3 regions of the Bacillus sp. VA13 genome follow, and region 1 is predicted to be linked to each of the others. Evidence: riboswitches for the same ligand, from Rfam matches in the RefSeq annotation. Region 1 holds a riboswitch; each other region holds the start of a gene.

Region 1 (4,579 bases):
TGTCCATTCTTTTAACATATGTTTCTGTACATATTTTTTTCCGTTTATTTCAATGTATGGAATGTCTGTCATGTCTCCGGCTAACTGTTTAGCCTCAGTTGTCGTTATTCCTAAAAAATGTCCGATGTAAAAGTGAATATCTCGTTCTTTTATAAGAAAGGTATCACTTTTTTCATATGCTTTTGGATGGTTCATTTGCTTTAAGCCTTCACCGATAAAATATCCAGCTAAAGCAACACCGATTCCTAAAAAAACGTCCATATGCATGCCTCCATTATGTCGATGTTATGTTATACGGGCTTGGCATACTCCGGGTTTCATTATCAACCAAAAAAACTGCCAGAATGTGCTTTGGACATTTTTTTGTTCATGCTTTTTCAATCTGTACACGTCCTGAAAAAAAGGTGGCGCCGCCGCCCATATCGGACAAGCGGTCTGGGGTAAGCGCGTTTACAAGCTGTTTTTTTCCTGTTTCATCCGCCCATAATCCTTGGCTGACTACGACCCCGGGCAGCACTTGTTCTCCGACTGCAGCGGCCAGCTCGCATTCTCCCCGACCGTTCCAAATTCGTACAGGATCCCCATCAATGATTCCATGTTCTTCAGCATCTTTTGTGTTGATAAAGAGCTTTGGCGTCCTTTCAAGCTTGATGTGCTTCGCATTGTTGGAAAACGTTGAGTTTAAGAAATTATGGTTTGGCCCCGGAACATACATAAACGGATATTCGTCATCGCATGTAAGAGGCGTATGTGTCGGTAAAGCCGGGAAACCGGCTTGTTTCATTTTCTCTGAGTATAATTCTATTTTTCCGCTTGGAGTCGGAAGTTCGCCTGGAAACAGCGGCTTTTCGCGTTTCGCTTTCATAAATGAATGCTTAGTAAGTGAATCGTAATCAATCTCCGCCAAATATGGGTTATCTGGATGGTCAAGCGCCTGGCGGATTAATTCTTCATCTGAATCTTTGAGCTCCTGGTCTGTGAACCCCATTGCTTCAGCCAGTAATCGGAACACCTCGGTGTTAGACTTGCTTTCTCCATATTTCTCAATCACTGGCTGCTGAAGCTGAATGTAATGGTGCCAGTAGGAGGTATAAAAATCAGTATTTTCAAAAGCGGATGTTGCAGGCAGTACAATGTCCGCATATGCAGCCGTTTCCGTTAAAAATAAATCATGAACCACAGTAAACAAGTCTTCCCGCAGCAAGCCCTGTCTGACTTTATTCGCTTCTGGAGCGACAACGGCTGGATTCGTCCCGTAAATAAAAAGAGAACGAATCGGCGGATCTGTTTCCAAAAGCACTTTGCCCAGCTGATTCATATTAAATGATCTCGGTGTGCGCCCCTTCAGTAAGTCAGGCCGCTGCAAGGCATTTGTGTTATATTCTAAAATTCCGCTGTTATGCTTAATTGCGCCGCCCCCTGTGTGCAGCCATTGGCCAGTAACCGCCGGAAGACAGGCAATCGTCCGTACAATCATCCCGCCGTTATCGTGGTGTTGAAGTCCGTTTCCGATTCTAATAAAAGCAGGGGAGGTTTCGCCGTACATTCTTGCCAGCTGATACATATCTTCGGTGCTGACACCGGTGATCAGTGATACCTTTTCCGGATCATACTGTTTCACGTGTTCACGGAGCTCTTCATAGCCGACTGTGTATTCAGACAGAAATGCTTCATCATGAAGGTTTTCTTTAAATAAGATGTGCATGATGCCAAGAGCAAGTGCGCTGTCGGTTCCGGGTTTTATGGGAATAAACCAATCTGCAAGACGTCCTGTCTGGTTTTTATGAACATCAATCACGACAATTTTGGCACCTTGTTTTCGTGCTTTTTGGGCGATAGTAATTTGGTGCATATTTGTACTGACCGCGTTGATTCCCCAAAAAATAAATAGTTTCGTATGAATGGTTTTCTCAGGATCAATTCCCGCACTTATACCCATTGTATATTTATAGCCCTCTGATCCTGCTTTGCTGCAAATCGTCCTTTCGAGCTGGCTCGAACCCATGCGGTAAAAGAAGCGGCGGTCCATACCTTCAGCTGTTAATTTCCCCATATTTCCGTAAAAGCTGTACGGAAGTATGCTTTCAGCTCCCTCTTCATCAATCAGCTGTTTCCAGCGGGAGGTAATGGTATCGATTGCCTCTTCCCAAGAAATCGGTTCGAATATCGCTTGGCCTTTCGCACCTGTCCGTTTAAGCGGTGTAGTCAGCCGCTTTTCATCATAGATGCGCTCCGTCATGTTTCGGACTTTGTTGCATATGTTTCCGGCTGTGACAGGATGATCAGGATCACCTTGGACTTTCACAATTTTTCCGTCTTTTTTATGTATTAACAATCCGCACTGATCCGGGCAGTCAAGCGAGCAAACGGATTTAAAAATGCCGTTTTGTTGTGTGGCAAAAGATTTCATGGCCCAGTTCCTCTCTCTAGTTAGATATTTTGTAAGAATTATAACATTTCGGATGATAACGTCAATTCTGAAAAAAGAGATTGACATCAATCTGAGACTTCTTTATGATAAACGTATTCTTCATTCTGAAAATTACATACTCAACATTTTCTATCCAGAGAGGTGGAGGGACTGGCCCTATGAAACCTCGGCAACATTATTGTGCCAATTCCAGCAAGCGTCAGCTTGAAAGATAGGAAAGCAAGGTTTATACCAGCGTCTGTCTGTAAACAGGGCACGCTTATACATGAATCTCTTTCCATCTTCGGAAAGAGATTTTTTTATGAAAAAATATGATGAAAAGGATGTTTTGCACCATGACGGTTTTGGTTACGGCACCGTACAACGAAGAAGGACGAAAAGAGCTTGAAAAATTGTTCGGCTCAGTTACTTATCATCCCTGGAAGGAACAAGGCCGGGCATACGGGGAAGATGAACTCATTCAGCTGCTAAAAGCAACAAATGCGACAGGCTTGATTACTGAGCTTGATCAAGTAACAGACAGCGTATTTGCATCTGTTCCAGAACTTTCATTTGTGGGCGTGTGCAGAGGAATGCCATCCAATGTGGATGTGGCCGCAGCATCAAAAAGAGGTATACCCGTTTTCTATACACCCGGGCGGAATGCACAAGCGGTTGCTGAAATGTTTATCGGTAATGTGATTTCCTTTCTCCGCCATACCAGCTCCTCTAATCAATGGCTGAAGGATGGAAAATGGGACAGCGATTACTTGCAGGCTTATGTCAAATTTAAAGGGAACGAATTAACGGGAAAAACGGTCGGCATGGTTGGGTTCGGCGCGGTTGGTCAAAGGATTGCAAAACTGCTGACAGCGTTTGACTGTAAAGTAAAGTATTACGATCCATACGTACAAGACGATCATCCGCTGTATGAAAAAGTATCTCTCAAAACGGTGTTTTCAGACAGTGATATCGTTTCTGTCCATCTGCCTCGTACTGAGAAAACACTGAGACTTATTGATCGGAAGTATTTTGATCTGATGAAAGAGAGTGCGATTTTCGTCAATACTTCAAGAGCAGTTGTGGTAAACCGTGAAGATCTTTTATCTGTATTAAAAGAACAAAAAATCAGAGGAGCGATTTTAGACGTTTTTTATCATGAACCTCCAGAGGAATCAGATTACGAATACATTTCATTGCCTAATGTTCTGGCAACACCGCATCTCGCTGGAGCAACCTTTGAAGTAGAAGATCATCACGTGACGATCCTGAACGAAGCCCTCAAAAAGTGGAAGGTTGAAAAAACTCTTAATATTCCGACACTGTATAACAAAGATGAGCTGAAAACAGAGGTTTAAGAGAGGAGGTTACAGGAATGAAAAAACAAAAAGGCTATCTCGTTTTTGATATCGGCACAGGGAATGCGAGAGTAGCGGTCGTAAGTGTATCGGGCAGCGTTCAAACGGTTGAAAGGGAGGACATCGTGTATGCTACCGAGACGCTTTACCCGGACAGCCGTTATTTTTCTCCTCAGGTGCTGTGGAAGCAAGTGATGAAACTGGCAAAACGTGCGCTTTCTCGTTCAGGTGATATTGACATTATTGGTTTGACATCGACAAGTCAAAGACAGGGGATTGTTCTGATCGATCAAAATGGCGACTCTTTTCTCGGGCTGCCGAACATTGATAATCGCGGCCGTGAGTGGGAGGAGAGTATACCCAATCAGGAAGAAATATACATCCGCACAGGCCGCCTCCCGACTGCACTTTTTTCTGCGCTCAAGCTTTATGGTTTAAAACAGCGTCAGCCCTTTTTATGGGAAAAGACTGCTAGTTTTACAAGCATCAGTGATTGGGTGACATATCAGCTGAGCGGAATTTTGACATATGAACCATCGCAGGCAACTGAAACCCTGTTGTTTGACGTGAAGCAAAACACTTGGTCAGAAGAGATGTGCGGCATATTCGGCTTTTCACCATCCATCCTTCCGCCTCTTGTAAGAGCGGGAACAGCGATTGGAACGATAACAAATGAATATGCAACCGAATTAGGCCTTTCTATAACTGCTAAGGTTATAGCAGGGGGCGGTGATACACAACTGGCTGTGAAAAGCACTAGCGCTGCGCTTGAGGACATTGTCATCGTATCAGGGACAACAACGCCAATAAC
Region 2 (4,579 bases), on a different contig from region 1:
GCTTTGTAGCCGCGGCGGGCTGAGATATCTTTAATTTCAGTTTCAAAGGTATCAAGGATTTGCTGTTTTTCTTCTTCTGTCAGATCATATTTCTCTGAAAGCTGTTCCGGGAGCTTCGCGATATCCCATTGCTCATAAATAACCTCTTGACTGTCCAGAAAGCTTGCTACTTCCTCTTGATTTTCAATCGTTGTATTTGCCTCATCATGAATTCGAATTGTTGCCATTTCAGTTCCTCCTTTTATTTAACCAGCTGATGCTGGAGTGTTTTCAATTTCAAATGGTAGCTGAACAAAAATTCATATGCTTCAAGCACTCTTTTTGCTTCAAATGCTGTTCTTCCCCAAGCGGTAATACCGTGATTTCGGATCAGAACAGCTCCTGAATCTTCTGAAATCTCTTCGGCAAACAGTGCCGCGAGCGTCGGAATATGAGCCGGATTTTCAATGATCGGAATGGTCACTTCTGCATTCTCTTCCCACAGGCCGAGCGCCTTTATTATTTCCTGGCCTCTGAATGTGATTTTCTTTTGATCTCCGTATAGCTCTGAGATCACATTATTGTTTACCGTATGGACATGCAGGCAGCATCCGGCATTGGTTTTATTGTACAAATGTGTGTGCAAAAGCGTTTCCGCTGACGGTTTCAGAGAATGCCCGCTTTCGGCAGGCTCTCCGTACTGATCCACCAGCAGAAAATCTTCATCCGTCTCTTTGCGTTTATCTTTTCCGCTTGCAGTGACGAGAAATGTTAAAGGCTCATCAGAAACTTTAATAGACAGATTGCCGCTAGTCGCCGGAAACCAATCTCGTTCAGCCAATTCTCGTTTTACTTCAGCGAGTTCTCTCCAGCGTTCTTGTTTTGCAGCCATTCCTGTACCTCCGTTACATTCTCAATATCTTTTCTTATCTCATAAAAATCTTGATACGGGAGATGATTCAGGTTCTGCTCCCGGCATTCGTTTAATAAATAATCCCTTGCAAAACAAAGATCAGACAGCTTTGCTGCCTCTACATCTGTAACCGAATCACCGATCATGATGATATATTGGTTCGGTTCAGCGAGTTCATGTATCACTGACGGCTTGCAGCACCCGCATTGATTGCTGCAAGTCCCTTTGCAAGAATGAGGCCAGTCAATATGAATATAGTCATTGTCAAATGAAGCATGGTTGCAATAAATATGGTCTTTCTCCACAATGCCTTCAAGCAATGGATATACAAAAAAGTCCATTCCTCCGCTTACGACATAAAACGGAATCTCATGCTCCTTGACAAACGCTACAAATTCCCGAAAGCCTTCCCTGATTTTTGCATCTTCCAATACAAATCTTGTAATCTCTTCTTTTAAACTGCTTGGCAGAAGGCCGAACATCCGTCCGACACCTTCCTTGATCGACAGCGTTTTGGACAGCACGCCGTCTTTTAATGCCGTCCACTCCGGCGGAGCAAATGTTTTCATGATGCTTATAATGTTGTCGTTCATCGTGATGGTTCCGTCAAAATCACAAATAATTAAAGGCTTTCGAGTCGTCATACAGCTTCAACCTTTCCCCATTTATCAAGGGCAAGCTTTAGATCCTTGCATTGTTCGGCTTTTTCATCAATCGGCTGGGCTTCTAAGACCGCATCAATTATGGCTCTGAACGCTTTGCCCCCGCCTTGGGCGCCGTTCGGATGTCCGTGTACGCCTCCCCCGGCGTTAATAATATGATCTATGCCGAAATCCCGCATTAAAAGCGGAACCATACCGGGATGAATGCCTGCTGACGGAACGGCAAATGTTTGGTTAAAGGCATCCTCTCTTACACATTCTTCGTGTATCGCCAGCGCATCTTCTTTTGGAAGCGCAACCGAACCGTATGGAGATGGGAAGAGACTGAAGTCAGCACCGCAATACCGGTTCAATTTTCCGAGCAAAAGAGCATGAGAAAATCCGTAGAACGGAGAAGACGTAAACGCCCCGCTGACAGCTGGATGTGCCATAATCGGGATTGCGATTTCGGGATCTTCCGCTAGGCTTTGCATGACGTCCAAGCCGTAAGCGAAGACATTAAACAAAAGCGCATCCGCTCCTAATTCGGCAGCGCGTCTCGCTTTGTCTTTCAGATCAGCCGTACGTCCAGTCAAATTGACCGCATACAGCGTTTTATGCCCGGTTTGCTCATACGTTTCTTTCAATATTTGCTTTCCTTCTGTAATTCTTGTTTCAAAAGGCGCCAGACCTGTCTCAAAGAAAATTTCATCGTCCTTAATCAAATCAACTCCGCCAAGCGCCTGCTGCCTGAGCTGTTCTTTAATATCACTCAGATCCCTTCCGATAACCCCTTTAAAAATGCTCATTAACAGCGGTCTCTCAAACTCTCCCAGCAGCTTCCGGATGCCGTATACGCCAAACTTCGGTCCCGGCAGCGTGCGCTTAAATGCTTCAGAGAAGTGAAGATCGAGTAATTTGATTTTTCCGTCCAGCGACAGCTTGCCAAACACTGTTGTCAGCAAAGCCGGAATATCCTGAGAGAAATTGATTTCAGGATAGGCAATTGTGATCACCGCTTGTTTCCCTGATGCAGGAGTTCCCTCTCTTTCCTCGACCTTTATCACCCGCCCCTTGTGCTTTTGCATTTGCTCCTGTTTTACAAGGGGCAGATCTGTCCATGAGCCTACTGTCAATCCTATTGCGATTTGTTCTGCTTTTTTCTCTGTATCGGCTCCCGGTTCGGTCAGGAGATATGTTGCTAATAACTCACTCATGCCAGAGCTCCTTTCATTTCATCCATATAAAAAAACCTCTTCAAACAGCAATCGCGTCTAAAGAGGTTTCGTTTCTCGTCCGAATCTTATCTCTCAGCCGCCAGCTGCAAGAATTAGCACCGTGCTTTATAAGTCGGTTGCCGGGCTTCATCGGGCTCGTCCCTCTGCCTGCTCTTGATAAGAAAATATAGATTTTATAAATTATTTTGAATTATCCCATCGTTATCAGATCTTGTCAATGCTTTTTTGGGTAAACAGGTTCAGTTTCCCAATTCGATAAGCGGCTTCTTTGAGTCTTTCTTCACTTGTCAGCAGTCCGACTCTGACATAGCCCTCGCCATATTCACCGAAGCCGTTTCCAGCCGCAACCGCCACATTCGCTTTTTCCAGCAAAAGGTCTGAGAACTGCTCGGAAGTATAGCCTTCCGGCACAGGCAGCCAGGCAAAAAATGAACCTGCCGGAGCTGTCACATCCCAGCCGATTTCCCGGCATGCCGCAATCCAAGCGTTTCGCCTGGTCTCATATCGGGCATTTTGCTCCGCCACACACGTCTGATCAGCTAGCAGTGCCGCCGCTGCAGCCTCCTGAGTCGCTCTGAAAAGACTGACAAACATATGGTCTTGATAAAGATTGATCGCTTCAATGACCGAAGCGTTTCCGACAGCAAAGCCGACCCGCCACCCTGCCATGTTATACGTTTTTGACAGCGTATAAATTTCAATTCCGATATCCTTCGCACCTTCAGTCTGCAAAAAGCTTAACGGCTTGCAGCCGTCAAATCCTACAGCGCCGTAAGCAAAATCATGAACGACACAGATCCCGTTTTCTTTCGCAAAACTCACGGTTTCTTCAAAAAACTCGGAGGTAGCAACAGCTCCCGTCGGATTATTCGGATAATTTAAATACATCAATTTCGCCTGTTCCCTCACTTCAGCCGCGATGCTGCTGTAATCAGGAAGAAACGCCCTGTCCTTTACGAGCGGCATCATTTCCATCTTCGCTTTCGCGAGTGTGACACCTGACCAGTAATCAGGATAGCCCGGATCCGGAACTAAAATCGTATCACCCGGATTCAACAAGCATTGCGGGAGCTCGACCAGACCGGCTTTCCCGCCGAATAATACAGCGACTTCAGTTTCCGGGTCAAGATCGATACCGTATTCTCGTTTATAAAATGCTGCTGCGGCTGATTTCAGACTATATGAGCCGCGAAAAGACGAGTATTTATGATTTTCAGGATCCGCAACGGCTCGTTTCATTTCCTCGACGATATGTTCCGGAGTCGGCTGATCCGGATTTCCCTGTCCGAGATTGATGACGTCGTGTCCTTCTGCGAGCTTTCGGTTCACTTTCTGCACCAGAGAAGCGAAGAATTGTTTAGGCAATTCTTTCAATACATGAGACTGTTCAAATTTCATCAATTCTCACCTTCTAAAAAAATCTTGAAATGATAGTCCATCATCATATATGGTTAAATGAAAAAAGTAAAGAAAAATTTGGGGTGTTAAAAAGATGAAATGGACGATATCTTGTCTTCAATTTGATATTTCATACGGTAAACCTTCGGAAAATATAAAAAAGGCTGAATTTTTGATTGAAAAAGAAAGCAAACATGCTGATGTTCTTGTTCTTCCTGAATTATGGACGACCGGATATGACTTGGCCAACCTTGATAAGCTCGCTGATGAAGACGGGCATTCTGCTCAGTGCTGGCTGAAGAAAACAGCAAAAAAACATGGCGTTCATATTGTCGCCGGATCGGTCGCAGTCAGAAATGATTCTGATGTTTATAATACAATGTACATCGCCGATAAGAAAGGACAAATCA
Region 3 (4,579 bases), on a different contig from region 1:
GATATGCTCCGACTCATTTTCAAGTTCGTCAATTTCTTCTTCAGCAGGTACGTTTTGTTCTTTGACAAAGACTTCTTTTCTTACATAAAATGCATCTTTCATTTGTTTTTCATTTTTTGCGATAACTGCTTCCAAACGATTATTCTCCTCCGCCTAGCAAGAAGGTTTCATATACTGTCCACGATCCGTTTTCTAGCTGGTAAAGCAAGTGGAAACGATCAACGATTTCTTCATGCGACACTTCCTGCATTTTTAATTGTCCCAGCACATCTGAATGCTCATCGTCGGAAAGATTTTGGCCGACCGTCACATGCGGAACGAAATTATATTCCTGTTCACCAGCCAACACACCGGTGTATAACTTTTCATTGAGTGTTTTTAATTCTTCCGTCGGCTCTGCTTTGATGTAAATGACATTATTGACAGGCGCAAATGAGCTGTATTTTGTCATTTTGAGAACGATCGGATGGGACTCCTTTGCGATGTTTCTCAGATGTGATACAAGCTGATCCGCTTTCTCCTCTTTACATTCAAACGATGCTCTTAGCGTCAAATGGGGCGGGATCAGGGAATAGCTCGGATCATAGCGCTTTCTGTAAGAGTTCGCAAGGTCTTGGAGTTTTTTTGATGGAAATAAAACGATTCCGTATTTCATATTATGTCCCTCCTGGAAATAAAGTATGATAGAATATCAAAGCATTTTTTTCAGCGCCGGCGTGATGAGCGGCTGCCAGTATGTCCATTTGTGATCTCCGTCAAATGATTCAAAATAATAATCGGAAAGCTTCTCCTCCAGCAGCTGTTTCAGCTCCTGATTCGGTTCTGTAAAGTCCAGAATGTTTCCGTCTGTCGTGTGGACGTCAGTTTCTTTTGTTCCGATTTGGTGATAAATAGAGAGGTGTTTGATATCGTCTGACTGTTTCACAGCTCCCAATACATGTTTGTCAACATAGGGAGACTGCATGATGATGTTTCCGAACATATTCGGATAATCAAGCGCTGTCATAAGAGAAACAGTCGCTCCGAGAGAATCACCGATCAGCGTCCGACCGTAGCCGACTTGATAGGTTGGATACTCGTCATCCGCAAACGGAACGAGCTCATGGGCGATGAACCGTTTATACGCCGAAAATTTTGAGCCTTCCGGATGATAGGTTTTTCTGCGCTCTTTTACATCCTTATAAGGAACACCGATAATAATGCTCCGGTCTATTTCTCGCTTGGACAGCAATTCTTCGACCTGTCTGCCGATTCTCCCCAGCCTGAAATAATCGTGGCCGTCCTGCGCGATAATGACATGGTATTTATAAAGCGGGGAGTAGTTGGACGGCAGATAAACGAGCAATGTCATTTCCTCGTTAAGCTCTTTTGAAAAGAATTTCTTTTCTTGCACTGTGCCGTTTTTCGGTGCCATAATACATTCCTCCAGGACATCGCTAGACTTTCTTGCTGTTTTCCATTATTGTACCATGAATTATTAGAAATTTCTCTCTTTAAACTGTTCGGAACTCGAAGAAAAAAGTGTTGAAATAAACTGCAAATTGCGCTAATATAAAACTATCAGAAAATTGAAATCGATATTTCTTATCGTGAGAGGTGGAGGGACTGGCCCTTAGAAACCTCAGCAACCGGCTTGTTTTGCATTATGTGCAAAACGCCAAGGTGCTAAATCCAGCAAGCGTTTTTTATGCTTGGAAGATAAGAAGAAGCGTTAAACCCCTTCTTCTTATGAGGAAGGGGTTTTTTATTTTGAAAAGGGAAGGTGTCAGCTATATGTCACAGCACGTTGAAACGAAATTAGCCCAAATTGGAAACCGAAGCGACGAAGTAACGGGAACAGTGAGTCCTCCTATTTATTTATCAACAGCATACCGCCACAGAGGAATCGGAGAATCTACCGGATTTGATTATGTTCGCACAAAAAATCCGACACGCCAGCTTGTTGAGGACGCGATCGCCAGCTTAGAAAACGGAGCGAGAGGGCTTGCCTTCAGTTCGGGAATGGCTGCCATCCAAACGATTATGGCGCTGTTTAAAAGCGGAGATGAACTGATCGTTTCATCGGACCTATATGGCGGCACGTATCGTCTGTTTGAAAACGAATGGAAAAAATATGGATTGACCTTTCATTATGATGATTTCAGTGATGAGGACTGTTTACGCTCTAAGATTACGCCGAATACAAAAGCGGTGTTTGTGGAAACACCGACAAATCCGCTCATGCAGGAGGCGGACATTGAAAAGGTCGCCCGGATCACAAAAGAGTACGGTCTTCTGCTGATCGTTGATAATACATTTTATACACCGGTCTTGCAAAGGCCGCTTGAGCTGGGAGCCGACATTGTGATTCACAGTGCAACCAAGTATTTAGGCGGGCATAACGACCTGCTTGCGGGACTTGTCGTTGTAAAGGATGAGCAGCTTGGTGAGGAAATGTTTCAACACCAAAATGCGATCGGCGCCGTCCTGCCTCCGTTTGATTCGTGGCTTCTGATGAGAGGAATGAAGACGCTGAGCCTCAGAATGCGCCAGCATCAGGCAAACGCGCAGGAGCTTGCGGCGTTTTTAGAAGAGCAGGAAGAAATTTCTGATGTACTATATCCCGGAAAAGGCGGCATGCTGTCCTTCCGTCTGCAGAAAGAAGAGTGGGTCAATCCATTTTTAAAAGCGCTGAAAACCATTTGTTTTGCAGAAAGCCTCGGCGGGGTGGAGAGCTTTATTACATACCCTGCCACACAGACGCACATGGATATTCCTGAAGAAATCCGCATCGCAAACGGAGTCTGCAATCGCTTGCTGCGTTTTTCAGTCGGAATTGAACATGCGGAAGATTTAAAAGAAGACTTAAAACAGGCGTTATGTCAGGTCAAAGAGGGAGCTGTTTCATTTGAGTAATCACAATTGGACGCTGGAAACCCAGCTCGTGCACAATCCATTTAAAACAGACGGCACAACAGGAGCGGTCAGTGTACCGATCCAGCACGCATCAACTTTTCACCAATCTTCATTTGAAGAGTTTGGCGCATATGATTACAGCCGCTCAGGAACGCCGACAAGAACAGCACTCGAAGAAACAATTGCCGCACTGGAAGGCGGAACGAGAGGATTTGCTTTCAGTTCAGGCATGGCTGCGATCTCAACAGCATTTTTATTGCTGTCACAGGGTGACCACGTTCTTGTGACAGAAGATGTATATGGCGGAACCTTCCGCATGGTAACAGAGGTGCTGACCCGGTTTGGCATTGAGCACACGTTTGTTGATATGACGGATAGTAACGAAGTGGCGCGGAATATCAAGCCGAATACAAAGGTCATTTATATGGAGACACCGTCAAATCCGACACTTGGGATTACTGATATTAAAGCGGTTGTTCAGCTTGCAAAAGAAAACGGCTGTTTGACCTTTCTGGACAATACATTCATGACACCTGCACTGCAGCGTCCGCTTGATCTCGGTGTGGATATTGTGCTTCACAGTGCAACAAAGTTCTTGAGCGGACACAGTGATGTGCTCTCAGGCCTGGCTGCTGTAAAGGATGAAGAGCTTGGGAAGCAGCTGTATAAGCTGCAAAACTCGTTCGGCGCCGTCCTTGGCGTGCAAGATTGCTGGCTTGTGCTGCGCGGATTAAAAACATTGCAGGTCCGTTTAGAAAAAGCAAGTCAAACAGCTGAGCGGCTTGCGGAATTTTTCCAGAAGCATCCGGCGGTGAAACGCGTGTATTATCCGGGGCTGTCTGATCATCCGGGCGCTGAAATCCATAAAAGCCAGTCAACGGGAGCGGGCGCCGTGCTATCTTTTGAGCTTGAAAGCAAAGAGGCCGTTAAGAAATTAGTAGAGAATGTATCACTTCCGGTCTTTGCTGTAAGCCTCGGCGCCGTGGAATCGATTTTGTCTTATCCGGCAACGATGTCTCACGCGGCAATGCCTAAGGAAGAGCGTGAAAAACGCGGCATCACAGACGGCCTGCTCCGTCTTAGCGTGGGAGTCGAACATGCAGACGATTTAGAACGTGATTTCGCACAAGCGCTGAAAGAAATTGCGCCAGTGGCGGTTCGATAAAAAGAAGCCGGGGATGGCCCCGGCTTCTTTTGTTATTCATCATCAGGATTCAGAATCGCGAGGACTTGATGATCCTCCCAAACGCCGTTGATTTTCACATTTTTTCGGGCGATGCCCTCTTTATGAAATCCCGCTTTTTCCAATACACGCATGGACCCGAGATTGCGGGGCATCACACCGGCTTCAATACGGTGCAGTTTCAATTCGTGAAACGCAAAATCAACAATCAATTTGACGGTCTCTGTCATAAGGCCCTTTCCATTATGGGCTTTGTCTAAAAAATACCCGATGAACGCAGTTTGCAGCGCCCCGCGGATGATTTGAAAGAGCGAAACCGTACCGATTAATGTATTGTCTGACGCAGCGAAAATGCCGAAATGATACTCTTCATCTTCCTCCAGTCTTTGCTGATACTCTGCTATTCTTTTTCTTTGCCCCTCAACCGTATAGTAATCGTCTGCGCGTATCATGGAGAACTGTTCAAAGAAATCCTGATTTTCGCTTTGCAGCCGCAGATTT

Evidence for each region. Region 1 has a riboswitch for S-adenosylmethionine ahead of AC0C66_RS02005 (2-hydroxyacid dehydrogenase). Riboswitches for the same ligand answer to the same signal wherever they lie in the genome.
Region 2: another riboswitch for S-adenosylmethionine. It lies ahead of mtnW (2,3-diketo-5-methylthiopentyl-1-phosphate enolase); the one in region 1 lies ahead of AC0C66_RS02005 (2-hydroxyacid dehydrogenase).
Region 3: another riboswitch for S-adenosylmethionine. It lies ahead of metI (cystathionine gamma-synthase/O-acetylhomoserine thiolyase); the one in region 1 lies ahead of AC0C66_RS02005 (2-hydroxyacid dehydrogenase).

What each region holds. Positions count from the first base shown of each region.
Region 1 is NZ_JBVQPP010000001.1:486,563-491,141, reverse strand. It holds gene AC0C66_RS02015 (hypothetical protein) at 1-261, opposite strand, end outside; gene AC0C66_RS02010 (molybdopterin oxidoreductase family protein) at 368-2,410, opposite strand; SAM riboswitch class I at 2,558-2,649, shown strand; gene AC0C66_RS02005 (2-hydroxyacid dehydrogenase) at 2,743-3,768, shown strand; gene AC0C66_RS02000 (FGGY-family carbohydrate kinase) at 3,786-4,579, shown strand, end outside.
Region 2 is NZ_JBVQPP010000003.1:154,437-159,015, forward strand. It holds gene mtnD (acireductone dioxygenase) at 1-227, opposite strand, end outside; gene AC0C66_RS12660 (methylthioribulose 1-phosphate dehydratase) at 242-871, opposite strand; gene mtnX (2-hydroxy-3-keto-5-methylthiopentenyl-1-phosphate phosphatase) at 829-1,536, opposite strand; gene mtnW (2,3-diketo-5-methylthiopentyl-1-phosphate enolase) at 1,533-2,750, opposite strand; SAM riboswitch class I at 2,834-2,934, opposite strand; gene mtnE (methionine-glutamine aminotransferase) at 2,976-4,169, opposite strand; gene AC0C66_RS12680 (carbon-nitrogen family hydrolase) at 4,264-4,579, shown strand, end outside.
Region 3 is NZ_JBVQPP010000003.1:320,751-325,329, reverse strand. It holds gene AC0C66_RS13595 (GNAT family N-acetyltransferase) at 1-135, opposite strand, end outside; gene AC0C66_RS13590 (YjcG family protein) at 140-655, opposite strand; gene AC0C66_RS13585 (esterase family protein) at 692-1,414, opposite strand; SAM riboswitch class I at 1,582-1,705, shown strand; gene metI (cystathionine gamma-synthase/O-acetylhomoserine thiolyase) at 1,774-2,895, shown strand; gene metC (cystathionine beta-lyase) at 2,888-4,060, shown strand; gene AC0C66_RS13570 (GNAT family N-acetyltransferase) at 4,093-4,579, opposite strand, start outside.